DNA from 3 places in the Anaerotignum lactatifermentans genome. Region 2 is predicted to be linked to each of the others. Evidence: riboswitches for the same ligand, from Rfam matches in the RefSeq annotation. Region 2 holds a riboswitch; each other region holds the start of a gene.
What was found. Region 2 has a riboswitch for ZMP and ZTP ahead of INF29_RS07335 (formate--tetrahydrofolate ligase). Riboswitches for the same ligand answer to the same signal wherever they lie in the genome.
Positions count from the first base shown of each region.

Region 1: linked by a shared signal. The riboswitch ahead of purE (5-(carboxyamino)imidazole ribonucleotide mutase) and the one ahead of INF29_RS07335 (formate--tetrahydrofolate ligase) in region 2 are both predicted to bind ZMP and ZTP.
Region 3: linked by a shared signal. The riboswitch ahead of pflA (pyruvate formate-lyase-activating protein) and the one ahead of INF29_RS07335 (formate--tetrahydrofolate ligase) in region 2 are both predicted to bind ZMP and ZTP.

Region 1 is NZ_JADCKK010000005.1:44,948-52,432, reverse strand. Features, by position in the region: gene carB (carbamoyl-phosphate synthase large subunit) at 1-2,132, opposite strand, end outside; gene INF29_RS02350 (dihydroorotase) at 2,189-3,478, opposite strand; ZMP/ZTP riboswitch at 3,648-3,741, shown strand; gene purE (5-(carboxyamino)imidazole ribonucleotide mutase) at 3,976-4,470, shown strand; gene purF (amidophosphoribosyltransferase) at 4,547-5,998, shown strand; gene purM (phosphoribosylformylglycinamidine cyclo-ligase) at 5,982-7,019, shown strand; gene purN (phosphoribosylglycinamide formyltransferase) at 7,013-7,485, shown strand, end outside.
Region 2 is NZ_JADCKK010000022.1:3,402-10,886, forward strand. Features, by position in the region: gene folD (bifunctional methylenetetrahydrofolate dehydrogenase/methenyltetrahydrofolate cyclohydrolase FolD) at 1-479, opposite strand, end outside; gene INF29_RS07335 (formate--tetrahydrofolate ligase) at 507-2,177, opposite strand; ZMP/ZTP riboswitch at 2,257-2,335, opposite strand; gene INF29_RS07340 (FtsK/SpoIIIE family DNA translocase) at 2,398-5,349, opposite strand; gene INF29_RS07345 (deoxycytidylate deaminase) at 5,515-6,024, opposite strand; gene INF29_RS07350 (hypothetical protein) at 6,091-6,426, shown strand; gene INF29_RS07355 (acetyl-CoA hydrolase/transferase family protein) at 6,640-7,485, opposite strand, start outside.
Region 3 is NZ_JADCKK010000012.1:17,018-24,502, forward strand. Features, by position in the region: gene INF29_RS14505 (ABC transporter ATP-binding protein) at 1-1,741, shown strand, start outside; gene INF29_RS04700 (stalk domain-containing protein) at 1,976-2,926, shown strand; gene INF29_RS04705 (hypothetical protein) at 2,949-3,266, shown strand; gene INF29_RS04710 (hypothetical protein) at 3,214-3,987, shown strand; ZMP/ZTP riboswitch at 4,173-4,256, shown strand; gene pflA (pyruvate formate-lyase-activating protein) at 4,312-5,025, shown strand; gene pflB (formate C-acetyltransferase) at 5,053-7,284, shown strand.

The DNA of each region.
Region 1 (7,485 bases), on a different contig from region 2:
GCACGACCGCCCAGAACGTAGCTGGGGCGAACCAGTACGGGATAGCCGATTTCTTCTGCTGCTTTTACACCGTCTTCGATGTTTGTAACTGCCTGTCCCTTAGGCTGAGGGATGTGCAGTTCTTCCATGATTTTTTCAAAGGAATCTCTGTTTTCTGCTCTTTCGATGGCAGCAACGTCTGTACCGATGATTTTTACGCCGCGTTCCATCAGAGGCTGTGCCAGGTTGATAGCTGTCTGACCGCCCAGAGAAGCGATAACGCCCAGAGGCTGTTCCAGTTCTACGATGTTCATAACGTCTTCTGTTGTCAGAGGTTCGAAGTACAGCTTGTCGCTGGTTGTGTAGTCTGTGGATACAGTTTCAGGGTTGTTGTTGATGATGATGGATTCATAACCATACTGTTTGATGGTTGTTACAGCGTGTACTGTGGAGTAGTCGAATTCGACACCCTGACCGATACGGATAGGACCGGAACCCAGTACGATGATTTTCTTCTTGTCGCTCAGGCGGGATTCGTTGCCTTCTTCGTATGTGGAGTAGAAGTAAGGGATGTAGCCGCCGCAGCCGCTTGTTTCGATCATTTTGTAAACGGGGAACATTTTCTGTTCTTTTCTCAGGTTGAATACTTCAACTTCTTTCCAGTTCCACAGTTTTGCGATGAATTTATCGGAGAAGCCCATTTTCTTCGCTTTTGCCAGAATTTCAACGTTGCCAACGTTTTCAGCCAGAACTGTTTCGTAGTCAACGATATTTTTCATTACTTCCAGGAAGTATTTTGTGATCTTGGTTGCTTCGAAGATGTCGTCCAGAGATACACCGTTGCGGATCAGCTGTGCGATGGCATAGATTCTGTCATCGGGGCTCTTAGCGATGTAGTCCAGCAGTTCTTCGTTAGGTGTGTTGTCAAATTTGTCCATGTACAGGTGGCAAACACCGATTTCCAGAGAGCGGATGGATTTCAGCAGGCATTCTTCGATGGTTCTGCCGATACCCATAACTTCGCCAGTTGCTTTCATCTGTGTGCCCAGTGTGTTTGCTGCTGTAGCAAATTTGTCGAAGGGGAAACGAGGCATTTTTGCTACGATGTAGTCCAGTGCGGGTTCGAAGTTTGCGTTTGTTTCGGAAATCTTGATTTCGTCCAGTGTCATACCAACAGCGATTTTAGCTGTTACACGTGCGATGGGGTAACCGCTTGCTTTGGATGCCAGTGCGGAAGAACGAGATACACGAGGGTTCACTTCGATCAGATAGTATTTGGAGGAGTTGGGGTCCAGTGCGAACTGTACGTTACAACCACCTTCGATTTTCAGCGCGCGGATGATTTTCAGAGCGCTGTCACGGAGCATGTTGAAGTCTGCATCGCTCAGTGTCAGGATAGGAGCCACAACGATGGAGTCACCTGTGTGTACACCAACGGGGTCGATGTTTTCCATACCGCAGATGGTGATGGCGTGGTCTGTGCCGTCACGCATTACTTCGAATTCGATTTCTTTGTAGCCTTTTACGCTCTTTTCTACCAGTACCTGGTGTACGGGGGAAAGTTTCAGAGCGTTTTCCATGATTTCAACCAGTTCAGTTTCGTTGTTTGCAAAACCGCCGCCTGTGCCGCCCAGTGTGAATGCGGGACGCAGTACAACGGGGTAGCCGATTTCTTTTGCAGCGTCGATGGCTTCTTCAACGGAGTATGTGATGATGGAAGGAATTACGGGTTCGCCGATTTCCTGGCAGAGTTCTTTGAACAGTTCTCTGTCTTCAGCGCGTTCGATACTGTCGCAGCTTGTGCCCAGCAGTTCAACCTGGCATTCTCTCAGAACGCCTTTCTTTTCCAGCTGCATTGCCAGATTCAGACCTGTCTGACCGCCGATACCGGGAACGATGGCGTCGGGACGTTCATAACGCAGGATTTTTGCAACATATTCCAGTGTCAGGGGTTCCATGTAAACCTTGTCTGCAATGGTTGTGTCTGTCATGATGGTAGCGGGGTTGGAGTTTACCAGCACAACTTCATAGCCTTCTTCTTTCAGGGCAAGGCAAGCCTGTGTGCCTGCATAGTCAAATTCGGCAGCCTGTCCGATCACGATGGGGCCGGAGCCGATAATCAGAATTTTTTTGAGGTCAGTTCTCTTTGGCATATTGTAATTCCTCCTTAAGAATTATATATATAAAATTTCCTAGTTACCTGAATTTATTATAATATGGTTGTTTTCCGGCTGTCCAGATTTTCTTCCCATACAGGAATCCCTTTGTACATGGTCAGTTTACATCTGCCGGATACTTCCCAGCCGGTGAAGAGTGTGCTTTTGCCCATGGAGCAGAACTCCGCAGGGTCAATGGTGTATGTTTCGTTCAGATCGTACACAGTCAGGTTGGCAGGCATGCCAACAGCAAGAGGTGTGCCGATGCCGAAACGTTTGGACGGATTTGTGTGCATCAGATCAATGAGCATATTTAAGGTAAGAACTCCTTTTTTCACCAGATTGGTGTACAAAATGGGGAAGGCTGTTTCCAGTCCTACGATACCCATCATGCTCTTTTCCAGACCTTTGCTTTTTTCCTCAGCGGAATGGGGCGCATGGTCGGTGGCAATCATGTCGATGGTGCCGTCCAGAATGCCTGCGATGAGGGCATCCTGATCTGCTTTGCTGCGCAGAGGGGGATTCATTTTGAATCTGCCGTCCTCCTGCAAGTCCATATCAGTCAGTACCAGATAATGAGGACCTGTTTCGCAGGAAACGGGAAGCCCTTCTTTTTTCGCCTGACGGATCAGTTCCACGCCTTCTTTGGTGGAGATGTGGCAGACGTGATAGTCACATCCTGTTTCTCTTACCAAAGCAATGTCGCGCTCGATCTGCTTCCATTCACTTTCGGAGCAGATACCTTTGTGTCCGTGCTGCGCACAATATTCGCCTGCATGAATATAGCCGCCATTGAGCAGTTCATTGACTTCGCAGTGTGCGGCTACCATTTTGTCAAGTTGTTTGATTTTTTTCATCGCCTGGCGCATCATTTCGTCACTTTGTACACCTCGTCCATCATCGGAAAAGGCACAAACATGAGGTGCCAGTGCATCAAAATCCGCAAGAGCTTCGCCTTTTTCACCATAAGTGATGGCACCATAAGGCAGGACTTCAATCAAAGCGGTTTTTTCGATGGCTTCCAGCTGAGGTGCCAGTGTTTCGGCACAATCGGGCACTGGATTCAGGTTTGGCATTGCACAAATGGTGGTGTAACCGCCGTGTGCTGCCGCCTGTGTACCGGTACGGATGGTCTCTTTATAAAAAAATCCCGGTTCTCTCAGATGCGTATGAACATCAATGAAACCGGGAAAGATAGCGAAACCTTCCAAATCGAAAACAATGCTGCCTTTTGTGGGTGCGGCGGAAGAAATATCGGTAATGATACCATTGTTGACAAATACGTTGGATTTTACAAATTCGCCCTGCATAAATACGTTTGCATTGGATAAAATGTAGTTCAATGTATTTCTCTCCTTTCTTCTGTCTGCATGGTTGTTATATATTTCTTTACAAATTGTCAGTAGTATATCATAGGGATTTGGCTCTGTCAAGCATTTCTTTTGGGGAAAATTCTTTCCCCTTCATTGACAGGAAATTGGAAAATGTGTTAGACTGAACTTGTCAAATAAAGCGGTTTTCTGTAACTGACGGATTGGTGGGAAACCACAGGGGAGCAGAAAATCGGAATTTTTTCTAAGCAGTGCAGTACTGCCTGGCGGATATTTTTATGAATGCCGGGCTTAACAGAATTTCTTCGGTCTGTTTCTTCTGCATGATGGTGGTCGGCGGTGTTTTTGATGAATGGAAATATCGCTTTTTTGCTGTCAATGAGGAGAAAAGAAGGAAAGCGTGCTGCTTTTTGTCGACCGTCTGGGCAGTCCTGTTTCCGCCAAGGAATCAGACTGTCCTTTTTTGCGTCTGCAAAAGGAATTTGTATTATTTTTGAGGAGGTTTATCCATGAAAAAAATCGGTATTGTAATGGGCAGCGACAGTGATCTTCCTGTATTGGAAAAGGCAATGACAACACTGGACAAATTTGGTGTGCCTTATGAAGTGCATGTATATTCCGCACATAGAACACCTGTAGAAGCAAAAGAGTTTGCACAGCAGGCAAGAGCAAACGGCTTTGGTGCCATCATCGCGGCAGCAGGCAAGGCAGCTCATCTGGCAGGCGCCATTGCAGCCAACACAACACTGCCTGTCATCGGCATTCCTGTAAAATCCTCTACACTGGACGGTCTGGATGCACTGCTTTCTACCGTACAGATGCCCGGCGGCATTCCCGTTGCAACTGTAGCCATTGACGGCGCAGAAAATGCGGCTCTGCTGGCAATTCAGGTACTGGGTGCATCTGACGCGGAACTGGCAGCAAAACTGGATGCAGCCAGAGCAGAAGCAGCAGCAAAAGTACTGGAAAAGAACAAAGCAGTGGAAGCAAAATACAACCACTGATACCATACATACGAAATAAACACAGATACAAAAGAACCCCTGTCAGAAAAGACAGGCGGAACAAGGAGCTGGAAAAATGAATAAGATCCATGAAGAATGCGGCGTTTTTGGTGTATATGCCAAGGAGAAAACATCCGTTGCATCTACGGCATATTACGGTTTGTTTGCCCTGCAGCATCGGGGACAGGAAAGCTGTGGGATTGTAGTCAACGACGAGGGCGTGTTCACATATCATAAGGACGGCGGTCTGGTCAATGATGTGTTTACCCCAGCGGTGATGGAGCATCTGGGGGAAGGGAGCATGGCAGTGGGTCATGTGCGCTATGGCACAACCGGCGGCGGTGGCAGAATCAATGCCCAGCCCATCGTTGTGAACCATGTGAAAGGCGCAATGGCTCTGGCACATAACGGCAATCTGGTCAATTCCTTTGAACTGCGGCGGGAACTGGAGCTGGAAGGTTCCATATTCCACACCACCAGTGATACAGAAGTCATTTCCTACATCATCACCAAGGAACGGCTGAAAGCACCTTCCATTGAGGAGGCGGTCAATCAGGCAATGTATCGCATCAAGGGGGCTTACTCTCTGGTGGTCATGTCTGCAACCAAGATGATTGCGGCAAGAGATCCCCATGGATTCCATCCTCTCTGCTATGGTGTCACAAAAGAAGGGACTTACGTCATTGCTTCGGAAACATGCGCGCTGGATGCAGTCAGCGCAGCCTTTGTGCGGGATGTGGAACCCGGTGAAATCGTGGTCTTTGACGGCGATGAAATCCGTACCATTTCCGACCATATGGGTGAAGCAGAGAAGCATTTGTGTATTTTTGAACATATTTATTTTTCCAGACCCGATTCCAGAATCGACGGCGTCAGCGTACATCGTGCCAGAGTAACGGCAGGTGCCTGTCTTGCCATGGAACATCCCGTACAGGCGGATGTTGTCATTGGTGTGCCGGATTCCGGTATCGACGCAGCCATTGGATATGCCAGACAGTCCGGCATTCCATATGGCATGGGATTTATCAAGAATAAATATATCGGTCGTACCTTTATCGCGCCGGGACAAAAGGCGAGAGAGGATAAAGTAAAGATCAAGCTGAATGTAATATCAGAAACCATCAGGGGAAAACGTGTGGTTATGGTGGACGACTCCATTGTCAGAGGCACCACCTCTGCAAGAATCGTCAAACTGCTGCGGGAAGCAGGGGCAAAAGAAGTCCATGTCCGTTCTTCCGCACCGCCGTTTTTATTCCCTTGTTATTACGGAACAGACGTGGATTCCCAGGAAAACCTCATTGCGGTGAATCATACCATGGATGAGATTCGGGATATCATCGGTGCGGACAGCATCGGCTATCTGAATCTGGACCATCTGGGCATGCTCATGGGTACTCCCAAGGGCTGCGGATATTGTGCCGCCTGCTTTGATGGGAATTATCCCACAGAAGTTCCCACAGAAACGTGCAAGAACAGATTTGAAGGCAAGCTGAGCGAAAGGAGCAACAATCATGAAAAGTCAAAGTGAAAGCTATAAAGCTGCAGGTGTGGATATTACCGCTGGGTATCAGGCAGTGGAACTGATGAAAAAACACATTGCAAGAACCGTAACAGCAGGTGCAATGTCCGATATCGGCGGTTTTGGCGGTCTGTTTGAAATGGATCTGACAGGCATCACAAAACCCGTACTGGTAAGCGGTACTGACGGTGTTGGCACAAAACTGAAACTGGCGTTTTTGATGGACAAACATGACACAGTAGGTATCGACTGTGTAGCTATGTGTGTCAACGACATCATTTGCTGCGGCGCAAAACCTCTGTTCTTCCTGGACTATATTGCCGTAGGCAAAAACTTCCCTGAAAAAGTAGCAGCCATTGTTTCCGGCGTAGCAGAAGGCTGCGTACAGTCCGGCGCTGCTCTCATCGGCGGTGAAACAGCAGAAATGCCTGGTTTCTACCCCGAAGACGAATACGATCTGGCTGGTTTTGCAGTAGGCGTTGTTGACAAAGATAAAATCCTGGACAACAAAACCATGGAAGCTGGCGACGTTGTCATCGCACTGCCTTCCAGCGGCGTACACTCCAACGGTTTCTCTCTGGTTCGCCGTGTATTTGATGTGGAAAACGCAGACATCAAAACACCTCTGGCAGAACTGGGCGGTAAATCCCTGGGTGAAACACTGCTGGCACCTACAAAAATCTATGTAAAACCCATGCTGGCACTGTTCGAAGAAGTAAAAGTAAAAGCAGTTTCTCATATCACAGGCGGCGGCTTCTATGAAAACATTCCCAGAAGCATCCCCAAGGGCTTCGGTGCGAAAATTGACAAGAGCGCACTGCGTATTCCTCCCATCTTCAAACTGTTGGCAGAAAAAGGCAACATTCCCGAACGTGACATGTTCAACACATTCAACATGGGTGTTGGCATGAGCGTTGTGGTTGCCAAAGCAGACGCTGAAAAAGCACTGGAAATCCTGAAAGCAAACGGTGAAGACGCTTACATCATGGGCGAAATCATTCCTTCCGAGGAGGGCGTGGTGATATGCTGAAAACAAAAATCGCAGTTTTTGTTTCCGGCGGCGGCACCAATTTGCAGGCATTGATTGACGCCCAGAAAAGCGGCATCCTGCAAAGCGGCGAAATCGCCTTGGTACTTGCCAGCAACCATAAGGCTTATGCCCTGACAAGAGCGGCAGAAAACAACATTCCTTCCGTTGTGGTTGTCAGAAAGGAATTCGATTCCCAGCTGGCTTATGAAGAAAAGGTCAAAGAAGTCCTGAAAGAATATGGCATTGAACTCATCGTTCTGGCAGGCTTCATGTCCATTCTCAGTGAAAACTTTACTTCCGCTTTCCCTAAGCGGATTATCAATATCCACCCCTCTTTGATCCCTTCTTTCTGCGGAAAAGGGTATTATGGTCTGAAAGTCCACGAAGCGGCTTTGGCTTATGGGGTGAAGGTAACAGGGGCAACGGTGCATTATGTCAATGAAATCCCCGACGGCGGCGAAATTCT
Region 2 (7,485 bases):
CGTTTGCCTTCGATGGTATGACCGCTGCGTTCGATCAGTTCCAGCACACCAGCAGGGGTGCAGGGCAAAAATCCCTTCTGACCTGTGTGCAGCAAGCCCACATTCAAAGGATGGAAACAGTCCACGTCTTTTTTGGGGTCTACAGCCAGAATCACTTTTTCCTCATCAATCTGAGGAGGCAAAGGCAGCTGTACCAATACTCCATGGACGCTATTGTCCATATTCAGCTGTTCCACCAGTGCCAGCAGGTCTTTTTCTTCTGTATCTTCCGGCAGTTCATAAGAACGGGAGAGGATACCCACTTTTTCACAAGCCTTTTTCTTATTATTCACATATACCATGGAAGCGGGATCGTTGCCCACCAAAACCACAGCAAGGCAGGGGGTAATCCCCTGCCGCTGTAACTTTTGTGCTTCCAAGGCAGCTTCTTCTTTGATCTGATCGGAAATCGCTTTTCCGTCGATGCGTTGTGCCTTCATAGCATAACTCCTTTATAGTTTGATTAATTAGAACAGACCAACAATGTTGCCGTCAGCGTCAATGTCGATGTTCAGTGCCGCAGGTTTTTTAGGCAGACCGGGCATTGTCATAACATCGCCCAGCAGTGCAACGATAAAGCCTGCACCAGCAGAAATGCGGATTTCTTTTACAGTTACTTCAAAGCCTTCGGGGCGACCCAGTACCTTGGGATCGTCAGACAGGGAGTACTGTGTTTTTGCGATACATACAGGGAAATGTTCAAAGCCCAGTTTTTCGATCTGTGCCAGTGTTTTCTTTGCTGCTGCTGTGAAGCTTACATGACCTGCGCCATAGATTTCCTTACATACTTTATTGATCTTTTCTTCGATGGACAGATTATCTTCGTACAGTACATGGAAATTACTTTCTTTTGTTTCCAGTGTTTCCAGAACTTTTTCAGCCAGTGCTTTACCACCTTCGCCGCCGTCAGCCCATACTTTTGCTACTGCGAATGTTGCGCCCATTTTTTCGCAGCGTTCTTTCACATAAGCCACTTCCGCGTCTGTATCCGCTACAAAGTGGTTCAGTGTAACCACAACAGGTACGCCGTATTTCTGGATATTTTCAATGTGTTTTTCCAGGTTTACAAAACCTTTTGCCAGTGCGTCCAGATTTTCGTTGCTCAAATCTGCTTTGGGAACGCCGCCATTATATTTCAATGCACGAACAGTTGCAACCAGTACAACTGCGTCAGGTTTCAGACCAGCTTTTCTGCATTTGATATCGAAGAATTTTTCTGCACCCAGGTCAGCGCCGAAGCCTGCTTCTGTTACCACATAGTCAGCCAGTTTCATAGCAAATTTTGTTGCGCGCACACTGTTGCAGCCGTGAGCGATGTTTGCGAAGGGACCGCCGTGGATGAAAGCGGGTGTGTGTTCCAATGTCTGTACCAGGTTGGGCTGCAGCGCATCTTTCAGCAGTACAGTCATGGCGCCGTCTGCGCCAATCTGTTTTGCTGTAACAGGTTCATCGTCATAAGTATAGCCAACGATGATTTTGCCCAGCATTTCTTTCAGGTCATGCAGGTCGTTTGCCAGACAGAAGATTGCCATGATTTCAGAAGCAACGGTGATCTGGAAGCTGTCTTCTCTGGGAACGCCGTTTACTTTGCCGCCCAGACCGGAAATCACATGACGAAGCTGTCTGTCATTCAGGTCCACAACTCTTTTCCAAGCGATTTTTCTGGGGTCGATGTTCAGTTCATTGCCCTGCTGGATATGGTTGTCCACCATGGAAGCCAACAGGTTGTTTGCTGTTGTGATGGCGTGCAGGTCACCTGTAAAATGCAGGTTGATGTCTTCCATAGGCACTACCTGTGCATAGCCGCCGCCGGCTGCGCCGCCTTTCACACCCATGCAGGGACCCAGAGAGGGTTCTCTCAGGCATGTCAGGGCGTTTTTGCCCATTTTCTGCAGGGCCTGTGTCAGACCGATGGTAACGGTTGTTTTGCCTTCCCCAGCAGGTGTAGGGTTTACAGCTGTTACCAGAATCAGTTTTGCGTCGGGTCTGTCTTTGATCTGATTATAATATTTATCACTTACTTTGGCTTTATACTTGCCATAACATTCCACATATTCTTCGGGGATGCCAGCTTTCGCCGCAATGGCGGTAATGGGTTCCATGGTGCATTCCTGTGCAATCTGCAAATCTGTTTTCATCTTCAAAAACTCCTCTCTCCGATTCCAATATGTCCTTGCGCTTGCCTGTCCTACTTTGAAAAAAAGCCGACAGTCCAAGCGTAATCGCCCAGACGGTCGGCATCAATTCTGTCATACTCCATGTGGTTACTCCACTTCCGTCAGTCATATGACTCTACCAAAATGGTACTATATGAGACGAAATTTGTCAATGTGCAACCTGTATGAAATCCATATTCTTTTATGCGTTTTCCTCTGTGGGGGACTGCATTTCCTCCCACTGCGCTCTGGTGATGAGGACTTTTCTTGGTTTGCTGCCTTCTTCGGGTCCAACCAGTCCCCTTCTTTCCAGTTCGTCCATGAGTCTTGCCGCACGGTTATAACCAATGCGGAACTGACGCTGAAGCATGGAAACAGAAGCCTTTTCTTTTTCCAGAATCAAATCCACTGCCTGTTCAAAAAACTCGTCTGTTTCCTCACTGGGACCGCTGGCAGTTTTTGCCACTGCTGTAATCTGATCCACCATTTCCTGTGTATATCCAGGGCGGCTGCTTTTCCGCAGGAAGTCCACAATCTGTTCCACTTCTTTATCCGTTACAAAAGCCCCCTGAATACGAGAAGGTTTTGCCTGACCGGAAGGATAGAACAGCATGTCCCCCTTGCCCAGCAGTTTTTCCGCGCCGACCATATCCAAAATGGTACGGGAGTCTATGCCGGAGGAAACGGCAAATGCCAGACGGGAAGGAATATTGGCTTTGATAACACCAGTGATAACGTCTACGGAAGGACGCTGTGTGGCAATAATCAAATGCATCCCTGCCGCACGTGCCATCTGTGCCAGACGGCAGATGGAATCCTCTACTTCGCCGGGTGCTGCCATCATCAAGTCTGCCAATTCATCGATGATGATAACAATCTGTGGCATTTTTGCTTCCGGTTCGCCTTTTTCTTCCTTCATGGCATTGAAGCCTTTGATGTCACGGACACCGCATGCCGCAAAGTCATTGTATCTTTCCAGCATTTCTCTCACTGCCCAGTTCAGTGCCGCCGACGCTTTTTTCGGGTCGGTAACAACGGGAATGAGCAAATGAGGAATACCGTTATATACACTCAGTTCTACCACTTTCGGGTCAACCAAAAGGAGTTTGACTTCTTTCGGGTCTGCCTTATACAAAATACTTGTAATCAGTGTATTGATGCAGACACTCTTACCACTGCCTGTTGCGCCGGCAATGAGCAAGTGAGGCATTTTCGCAATGTCTGTGACAATGGGATTGCCTGTAATGTCTTCCCCTAAAGCAAAAGCCAATTTGGAGGGATGTTTGCGGAAAGCATCACTTTCCAGCACTGTCCGCAGATATACGGACTTGGTTTCTTTATTTGGCACTTCAATGCCTACTGCCGCTTTACCGGGAATAGGCGCTTCAATACGAATGCCGCTGGCAGCCAGATTCAGGGCAATGTCGTCTGCCAGATTGACAATCTTGCTGACCTTGACCCCCTGACTGGGAGAAACTTCATATCGTGTAACAGTGGGACCTGCGCTGACATTGATGACGCGGGCTTCTACGCCGAAACTTTTCAGTGTCATTTCCAGTTTTCTGCCGTTTTTCTGCTGTTCCAGAATACCTGAACCACTGCTATTGCCGGGGTCACGTCCTAACAGGCTGATAGGCGGGAACACATAAGGCTTTTCTGCCGGTTCCGCAGGGGCAGCTGCTGGCTGCTGTGCTGTTTCTTTCTGGGCTTCCGGTTTTGCAGGCTCTGCCGCAGGTACGTCTGTTGGCATTTCTTCTGCCACAGGCTGTACTTCTTCCACTGGCATTTCTTCTTCTGCCATAGGTTCTTCCACTTCCAGCATGTCCATTTCTTGAGATGCTGTTTCTTCTGCATCTTCCAAATCCGCGAAATGGAAGTCTGTTTTTTCTTCTGCTGCCCGCATGGCTTCCGCCGCAAGGGCTGCCGCTTGAGATTCCATATCCCATGCTTCTTCGGGCGTTTCTCCTGCCATATTTTCTGCGGTATTATCTTCGCCGAAGATTTTTTCGTATACAGCTTCTTCCTCTGTCATTTCCACAGGTTCCTGTTTTTTGGCAACTTCTTTCAGTGGTTCTACCACCTTAAAGCGTTCCGTGGATTGAGGCGGCATCTGTGTGCCCTGCTCCAGCTCATCCACCTGCAATTTCCCGCCAAATACCACATTGAAGTCCCGTTTTGGTTCTTCCATGGGCATTTCGTTTTCTTTGACAAAGTCATAAATAGGTTCCCGTTTTTTCACGCTGTAATCCTGCTTTTTCTGACGGAAAACCGTTTCTTTGACTTCGGGATGCTCTGTGGCTTCCACTTCATGAAGCTCAATGTTGAAATCTTCTTTATTCATCACACGGCGACGCTTTGCTTCCTGTTTTTCCAGTCGTGCCGCTTCCATTTTTTCTTCCTGACGGATGCGGTCAGCCTTATTTTTGATTTTTTCATTGCGCACCTGTCTTCTGACTTTCTGATGGTCTGCCAGTGTCCCCATAGCACCAAAGAAAGAACGTCCTGTTGCCAGAATAATGGAAATCACCAGCATCGCCAGTAGAACAATGACGCTGCCCAATGCATCCAGCAGTCCAAACAGACCGCCGCCAAAGAGTCCGCCAATCAAACCGCCGTTGGTCAAAGAACCGCTGTCAAATAGCTCCATGGCTTTTTTCGCAAATCCAAGATCACCGGAAACATTCAGAGGATGGAACAGATACGCCGCTGATGCCACAGTCAGCAGGAATAATGCGCCGCCAAAGGCACGCACCAAAGGCCATTTCCGTTCTTCTGACATAAGCATCCAGATGCAGTAAATGATGACCAACACCGGCAGCAATACGCCGCTGATGCCTAACAGCCCTTGAAAAAGTCCCCCGATTACCTGACCAACAACCCCCATTTTACTGGTGATCTGGCTGATGAACACCACCGCCGAGATGACGATGATAACGATCAGTATCACTTCGTCTAAGATACTGTCACCAAAACGTTCTCTGCTTTCCGGCATACGGGTAGTTTCCCGCTTGGGTGCAGATTTTGTATTTTTTGTCGTATTCGCTTTTTTTGCAGTTGTTTTCGCGGCAGTTGTTTTTGTGCTTTTGCTGCCCGTTTTCTTCACCGCAGGGGATTTCGTCGTCTTTCGCCCCGTGCTGCTCCCTTTTGCTGCCAAAGCTTTTCACCTCTGTTCTCAAGAAATCACTAATAAAATATTATACAATAAAAATAATCTGCTGGCAAACGAAAACCACTGATTTCATGCAAAAAAACTGACCCGCTTTCTGTCGTAAAAATCAGATACAGGTCAGTTTTTGATGTTCTTTGTTGGCGGGAATGCTCAGTCCATTTTCACCACTTCAATATCCGCTTCTTCCAGAATCTTTCTGGACAGTTCATCGGGATATTCCCCTTTGTGCACAACGCGTTTGATACCAGCATTGATGAGCATTTTCGCACAAATGACGCAGGGCTGCAATGTGATATAAATGGTCGCGCCTTCTGTGGAAATACCCAGTTTTGCCGCCTGAATGATAGCATTCTGCTCCGCGTGGAGGGCACGACAAAGTTCATGGCGTTCGCCGGAGGGAATGCCTAGACGCTGACGTTCGCAGCCGCCCATTTCCGTGCAGTGCTTCAGTCCTGCAGGAGCGCCGTTATACCCTGTTGTAATGATACGGTTATCCTTGACAATGACTGCCCCTACCTGTCTGCGCAGGCATGTGGCTCTGGTCTTAACAATCTCCGCAATCTCCATAAAATATTCGTCCCAACTTGCTCTCACAATCGTTTCTCCCTTCCGTTTCTCTCGCAAAAATCCTACCACAAAGATAGCATATACACCTATCATTGTCAAACGAAATCCCCTCTGTTGTACTGAAAAAAGGAAGGATTTTCCAACAAAGGAGGGCTGGCTATGGAAAATATCAAAACATGGGCAAACACCCATTCATGGGTAAAAATTGCAGTCTATCTACTGACATTTCTTTTTCCCGCTCTGGCTTTTGCCCAATTCTATCTGCCCTCGCAGTCACCCATAAATCCATATCCCTTGATGTGGATTGGTTTTTACAGCTGTCTGTTCTTTTGCTGGGCATATAAGGGCTTTTTGCTCAAAGTTCCTTCTGTTCTGGCAAACCTGTTTTTCATGGGATTTCTGATTTTCGGTTCGCTTATGGGCGGACTTCATGGGATACTGCTTTTTGTGCGTTGTCTTTGCGTCCCTGTATTACCTTTATTTTTCTTATTTTAAAAAGCATTGGTAAAGCAGATTTCCCTTAAGACAGACATTGTTGTTCTTTTCTTTAATTTCTCAAGAGAAATTGCAGCGGATGTCTTCAGAAGAAAATATATCAGATAAATCTCAACAAAAATAAAAACGCTGGAATCAAAAGATTCCAGCGTTTTTTGTTTTCTTATGAAGCAGCCCATATAACCGAAGCTTTTGTTTTAAAAATATTCCAGATCAGATGATCAGGTTCATTTTCTTTGCTTCGAATTCCAGTTCTTCGCGGAACTGAGGCGCAGCCAGGGAAATGATCATTTTTGCTCTCTGGCTAGCTGTCTGACCTTTCAGACGAACGATACCGTTTTCTGTTACCAGGAAGTCCACTTCGTTTCTAGGTGTTGTAACGATGGAACCAGGTGTCAAAATAGGTTTGATTTTGGAGATGGTGCCGCCTTTTGTGGTGGAAAGCATTGCGATGAAGCCTTTGCCGCCTTTAGACATGTTTGCACCTCTTACGAAGTCCAGCTGACCGCCGGAACCGCTGTAATGTTTGGTACCGATGGATTCGGAGCAAACCTGACCAAACAGGTCAACTTCGATACAAGAGTTAACGGATACGAAGTTATCATGCTGTGCAATCACAGCAGGGTTGTTGATATAGCTTACAGGATACATTTCGAAAGCCGGGTTGTCATCCATGAAGTCGTACATTTTCTTGGAACCCCAAGCCAGAGTTGCAACAGTTTTGCCAACGTGGATAGGTTTTTTCATGTTGGTTACTGCGCCGCATTCCAGCAGGTCAACCATACTGTCTGTGAACATTTCTGTGTGCAGACCCAAATCTTTTTTGTCTTTCAGCAGAACACCAACAGCGTTGGGGATACCGCCAATACCCAGCTGCAGAGTTGCGCCGTCACAAACTTCGTCAGCGATCATCTGACCGATTTTCTTATCATCATCGGACAGAGGAGGGTTGTTCAGAACCAGCAGAGGTCTGGAGGATTCGCACAGAGCGGTTACCTGAGAGATATGAATCAGGCAGTCACCCATAACACGAGGCATCTGATCGTTTACATCCAGCAG
Region 3 (7,485 bases), on a different contig from region 2:
ATGTATCACACCAGGGATTACGTTGGGAATGGGGGCTGTGTGGTCACAGCTTGTTTCCATCCTTACAACCATGGCAGTGGTTTCCATTTTAGGTGTCATTGCGGCGTTTGCCTACACACGTATTATGGCAATCGTCACGCAGGGAACACTGAAGCATATGCGTAATGATATGTTTTCAAATATGCAGACACTGCCGATCCAATATTTTGATACAAATTCCTACGGGGATATTATGAGTACCTATACCAACGACACAGATGCCATCAGACAGCTGATCGGGCAGAGTATGCCCATGCTTTTGCAGTCTTTTCTGACGGTATTGGCTATGTTTGTCATGATGCTTTGTTACAGCATTTGGCTGACACTTGCAGTATGTGTATTCCTTGTGTTTATGCTCTTTATGACACAGAAAGTAGGGGGCGCAAGTTCTCGTTTCATGATGGCACAGCAGGAATCTTTGGCAAAAGAAGAAGGCTTTGTGGAGGAAATGCTCAATGGGCAGAAGGTCATACAGGTGTTTTGCCACGAAGAAGAAAGCAAGAGCGATTTTGTAAAAATCAATGATCAGCTTTTTTCCGACAGTGAAAAGGCATTTCAATTTGGGAATATCTTGATGCCAATTCTGAACAACGTAGGGAATCTGATGTACGTGTCTTTGGCAATCATTGGCGGTTTGCTTCTGCATTTTCAGGTAGGTAATCTGTCTTTGGCTGGCATCGGAACTATATCTGTTGGTATCATTATTTCCTTTTTGGGTATGGCAAGACAGCTTTCTCAAACAATCGGACAGGCAGCCATGCAGGTTTCTCTCATTGCCATGGGGCTTGCCGGCGCAAAACGTGTTTTTCAGTTAATGGATGAAAAATTGGAAACAGACCAAGGCTATGTGACATTGGTCAAAGGGAAAAAAGACGAAAAGGGAAAAATTACAGAAACAGACGAAATGACAGGCACATGGTTCTGGAAGCAGCCTGACAAGGAAAGTGGTCAGGTAATCTATCGGGAATTGACCGGCGATATCCGTCTGGAGCATGTGGACTTTGGGTATGAACCCAGAAAGCTTGTTCTTCGAAATATATCCCTGTTTGCCAAACCGGGTCAAAAGATTGCTTTCGTTGGTGCAACCGGTGTCGGAAAAACAACCATCACCAACTTGATCAATCGCTTTTATGACATAGCAGATGGGAAAATCTATTATGACGGCATTGATATTTCGAAAATCCGCAAGCCTGATCTGCGGAAGTCCCTGGGTATTGTATTGCAGGATGTAAACTTGTTTACCGGAACCGTGATGGATAATATTCGATATGGTAAATTAGATGCTACCGACGAAGAATGTATTGCGGCTGCAAAACTTGCAAATGCAGATGATTTTATCAGACGATTGTCGCAGGGCTACCAGACAGTCCTGACAGGGAATGGTTCCAGTCTTTCTCAAGGACAGCGGCAGTTAATTTCCATTGCTCGTGCCGCAGTGGCAGACCTGCCTGTCATGATTCTTGACGAAGCCACATCTTCCATTGATACACGTACTGAGGCATTGGTACAGGATGGTATGGATAATCTGATGAAAGGAAGAACTGTTTTTGTCATTGCCCATCGGTTATCAACCATTCGGAACAGCCAAGCCATTATGGTACTGGACCACGGCAGAATCATTGAACGCGGCAGTCACGAGGAATTGATTGCACAGAAAGGCACTTATTATCAATTGTACACAGGAGCATTTGAACTGGAGTGATATGCATTTTAGATGATTCTATGAAAAGAAAAACAACTTTAGCAGCGAGATGATATTTCGCTGCTTTTTTCTTTGTTGAGACATGAGCAGTATCATAAATTTCGAAAGAAATTCTTACAAAACGAGGGCTTTCCTATTCTTTATTCCTTTCTATGATATGATAAACATATAGATGTATTTTTCAAGATACATTAAAAGAGGCATTGTTTGGATGATTGGGAAAGAGGGATGACTATGAAAAAGTTTGATTGCAGTATTGGGAAAAAACTGGCAGTTCCGCTTCTTTGCTTTGCGTTTCTTTTGCCAGCAGGTGAGTGCGCATTGGGGGCAGAACCGCTCAAATGGACAGAAAACAAGGCTGATGTACGTATTTATCAAACAGAATTATCAGATTTTTATGAAATTTCTTTTTTGAATTTAGATTCAAATTGCGAGGAGAGCACTTATGAAAGAGATGTAAAAAATGGTATCCGTCTGCTGATGATTAACGGCGGATTTGTACCGGAACCAGAAACCGTGCTGCAAGATGGTGTTGTGTATGCCCCTTTGGAAAAAATCGCAGAACCTCTGGGCATTACCTATGATCTGACCGATGAGTCTGGAAATTATCTGACATTGAAAAAAGGGGACAACACCCTTGTTTTTCCAAGATATAATGAAAGTACCGTGCTGCTGAATGGTCATGAAATGGCTGCATCTTATTACCTGTGTGATTACGATTATTTGTATGTTCCACTGCGCTTTGTTGCGGAGACCTTTGGTGGAAAGGTACAGTATGTGGATGACTACGAAAAAACTTATTGTCATGAAGATAATTCGGAATCCCCCAATTGGGTAAAAGTCAGTGTCATTGCCATTGAAATGCCGAACGGAACAAAGCCCCAATATGTTTCCAAAAATGGTCTGGAAAAAATCACTGATGTTTCTGTTCAGTATCAGAAGGATTTGATTGCTGCAAAAGAAGAAACAAATCAGGAAATTGAGCAGAAGTTTTACTATGATGCTTCGGCAGTGACCTATACCGGGAAAAAACTTGCCAGATTTTATGTATATGAGTTAAAAGGGTTCGAAAATTTCCCAATCTATTTCAATGAATATACAGGAGAAATTTATAGCGAATCAGCGGGTCTGGCATTTGCAGGCTTGCATAAAGGATTCATCAATATTGGTTTTATGCTTTCATAATGGAGGAAGCGAGGGAAGAACAATGAAAAGAAGCCTCGTTTTTCTGGCGACTGCCTGTGCTTTATGTGTGGCATGGGTGCTTTGCAAAGGAATGCAGGCTGATACCCGAACCGTTGAAATAGAGGGAGAAGCCATTCCATATATTTGCCAGAATGAAAAAGTGTATGTTTATCTAAAAGATTTGCTGGACTCTGGATTTTTTGTGGATGCTGCAGAAAGTCGTACACTGGAAACCAGATCGGGCATGGTATCAGAAATCGTTTTGTGGCAGGAGGATATTTATCCAAATGAAGATAAAAAAAGGCGATATCCCACATGTGCAGGATGGATGGAAATATGAAACATATATCAATGGTCTGCAGATTGGCACTTATGCCTGCCAGGGAGAATTGCTTGTTGATGCGGAAGAGTTGATTGGACAGCCTGTTTCATTCAAAGAAGATGCATCCATATCGGAAAAAACTGTTTTATATGACCAGAATGGAAATGAGGAGGTTTTACCTGAGAATCTGGAACAGATTACAAAAACAAATAGAAATTCTGTCCATGGCAATCCAGAAGCACCAAATCGTTTTTCTTTTGAAAACTGTTCCCAGTATCTGATGCGGGCAGAGAAAAATACAGCGCATAAGCTAGGGATAGACGTGCTGCAGAAAGGGGATATTCTGAAAACAAAGAAGGGCTCTTTCCCTTTGGAAGAAGTGAAAGCGGGAGAATGTGCAGGGGTTTCCATTCTGACCATTCAGGAAGAGTATACGGAACTTTCTGCTGTTCTGAAGGAGTTAGGCATTTCCTATTCTTTCAACAATGGAAAGCTGGAATTACGAGGAAAAGGAAATGGGAAAACCATCAACCAGAAAAGTACCGATGCCATGGGCACCATTCCCCAATATCCATATCGTATGTTTGCCATGACATTGGAACTTTCTAATGGAGATAAGTTGGACTGTTTATACGATGGTGAGAAGCTTTTTGTCGCAAACAATGATTTGGAACAGACCGATATTTGGAAAGAATACGGATATGTTTATGAAAATGGCAATTGGACTTCATTGAAATAAAGGTGTTGTTGTTAAAAAAGAACAGATTCTCTGTCACATCTTGTCTATATAAAATTTACAAGAATCTTGTCACGAAACAGAAGAAAATAAAATGTTTTCGACAAAAAAACAATAATCTTTGTGAAAAACACAAATTTCTAAAGATTTCCATTTGACACACAAAATAAAGTATGCTAGTATCAACTCGTGGATTATATGACTGACGGAATCGTGGATCTAACCACATGGAGTATAATCGTTACCACAAGCCGACCGTCTGGGCAGGAAAAGCCCGGGCGTGCGGCTTTTTCTATTTCAAAAAATTGGATAGAAAGAGGTGATGATATGCAGCAAGGCAGAATCCATTCCATTGAGTCCATGGGACTTGTGGATGGACCTGGAATCCGTACCGTTCTTTTTCTGCAGGGGTGCCATTTGCGGTGCCGCTACTGCCATAACCCTGATACATGGCAGCTCTCCGGCGGAAAAGAAATGGATGTAGGTCAAATTATGAAGATGCTGAAACGTTATCGTCCCTATTACGGCAATACAGGTGGTGTCACCTGTTCCGGTGGGGAACCTTTGTTGCAGGCGGATTTTGTAACGGAATTGTTCAAAGCCTGTAAAGCCGAGCATATTTCTACCTGTCTGGATACGGCAGGTTATGGAAATGGTTCTTATGATGCATTGCTGGATTACACAGATCTGGTGATCTTTGATATCAAGCATGTGATATCGGAGAAATACCACAAACTGACGGGAGGCGATTTTTCCATTGCGAAAACGTTCTTGGAAACGGTCATTGCAAAGAATGTTCCGCTTTGGATCAGGCATGTAGTAGTGCCCGGTTTGACTGATGAGGAAGCGCATATTCGGCAATTGGGGGAAATGATTCAGACAATTCCTAATGTACAGAAAGTGGAACTGTTGCCTTACCATACCATGGGCGTGGGAAAATACCATGCTTTAGGCATTCCATATTCTCTGGAAGGCGTTCCGCCTATGGAACAGAAAAAAATACAGTATCTTCAAAATTTGCTGACGGAAATGATTGCATAACATGTGGTTAGAAAGGATGACGCAGAAATGAATACAATGGCTTGGCAGGGTTTTCAGACAGGAAAATGGACAAAAGAAATTGATGTCAGAAACTTTATTCAGAAAAACTATACCCTTTACGAAGGTGATGACACTTTCCTGGAAGGGGTTACAGATAGAACACAGAAAGTATGGGATAAATGCCATGAACTGATTTTGGAAGAAATGAAAAAAGGCATTCTGGATGTGGAAACCAATATCGTATCCGGTATTGACAATTTTGCACCGGGATATATTGACAAGGAAAATGAGGTAATTGTGGGCTTGCAGACAGATGCGCCCCTGAAACGGATTGTCAATCTTTATGGCGGCATGAAAATGGCAAAAAGTGCCTTGGAACAGTACGGCTATGAATTGAATCCCCAGCTGGAAAAAGATTTCCATGCTTATCGGAAAACTCATAACGAAGGCGTATTCGACGCATATCCAAAGAGAACAAAAGTAGCAAGACACGTAGGTCTTTTAACAGGTCTGCCTGACGCTTATGGTCGTGGTCGTGTCATTGGGGATTACAGAAGAGTTGCCCTCTATGGTGTGGATTTCCTCATTGGCGAAAAAGAAAAGGAACAGGACAAGTTTGATGGTCCTATGACAGATGAAAGAATCCGTTTGCGAGAAGAAATCAGCATGCAGATTCAAGCGCTGAAAGAAATGAAATCCATGGCAATGAAATATGGTGTGGATATCAGCGAACCTGCGAAAAATGCCAAAGAAGCCGTTCAGTTTTTGTATATGGCATATCTGGCAGGGGTAAAAGAAAACAATGGTGCCGCTATTTCCTTGGGACGTACATCCACATTCCTGGATATTTACATCGAAAGAGATTTGCAAAACGGTGTTATCACAGAAAAAGAAGCGCAGGAACTCATTGATCAGTTCATCATTAAATTAAGACTGGTGCGGCACCTGAGAACACCGGAATATAACGAACTTTTCGGCGGCGATCCCACTTGGGTGACAGAAGCCATTGGCGGTGTCAGCATCAATGGCAGACCTTTGGTTACAAAAAATTCCTTCCGTTATCTGCATACCCTGACCAATCTGGGAACAGCACCGGAACCCAATATGACAGTACTGTGGAGCAGAGATCTGCCGGAAGAATTCAAGAAATACTGCGCAAAAATGAGCATTCAGACAGATTCTATTCAGTATGAAAACGATGATGTCATGCGTCCTCTTTACGGCGATGATTATGCCATCTCCTGCTGTGTATCCGCTATGCGTGTGGGCAAACAGATGCAGTTCTTCGGCGCAAGAGCAAATCTGGCAAAATCTCTGCTGATGGCGTTAAACGCAGGCGTGGACGAATTGCAGAAAGTGCCTGTAGTTCCCGGAATCAAACCATTGAAAAACGAAGTTTTAGATTTTGATGAAGTTTGGGATCGTTACAAAAAGGTGCTGGACTATGTTGCAGAACTTTATGTGGATACCATCAATATCATCCACTACATGCACGATAAATACGCGTATGAAGCAAGCCAGATGGCGCTTCATGACGGCAATGTGGAACGACTGACCGCCTTTGGTATGGCTGGCATTTCTGTTGTGGCAGACTCTCTTTCTGCCATCAAGTTTGCCAAAGTAACTCCTGTCCGTGATGAAAATGGTGTGACTGTAGATTTTAACGTGGAAGGGGATTTCCCGAAATACGGCAATGACGACGACCGTGTGGATGAACTGGCAGTGGAAGTGGCAACCTATTTCTCCAATGCATTGAAGAAGCATCCCATCTACCGCAATGCAAAACATACACTGTCTGCTTTGACCATCACAAGCAATGTCATGTATGGCAAAAAAACAGGTACAACACCTGATGGTAGAAAACATGGGGAACCTTTGGCTCCCGGTGCAAACCCCATGCATGGCAGGGACGAAAATGGTGCATTGGCTTCTTTGAATTCTGTTGCAAAAATTCCTTATAGAAATGTATGTCAGGATGGTGTTTCCAATACATTCTCCATTGTTCCTGATGCATTGGGAAAAGATGAAGCGCAGCGTATTGAAAATCTGATTCACATTTTGGATGGTTATTTCTATCAGGGTGCGCATCACTTGAATGTCAATGTCATGAATAGAGAAATCCTTTTGGATGCCATGGAACACCCCGAAAAATATCCTACACTGACCATTCGTGTTTCTGGTTATGCCGTAAACTTCAATCGTTTGTCCAAAGATCAGCAGAGAGAAGTTATCATGCGTACATTCCACGAGGCGGTATAATTAGGAAGAAATAGAATTTGTTTACGACAAAAAGCCAAACGCTTTTAAGAAGGGTTTGGCTTTTTTGTATAAATGTTTGTGCAAGGGTGTGAAAATATTGTAAAAAAATCTTACATTAATTTACATTTATAGAAATAAGTGGTAGTATATAGCGATGCTGAACAAGAGGTGCTTCTGCTATGCTCAAAGATGTCTGAAATA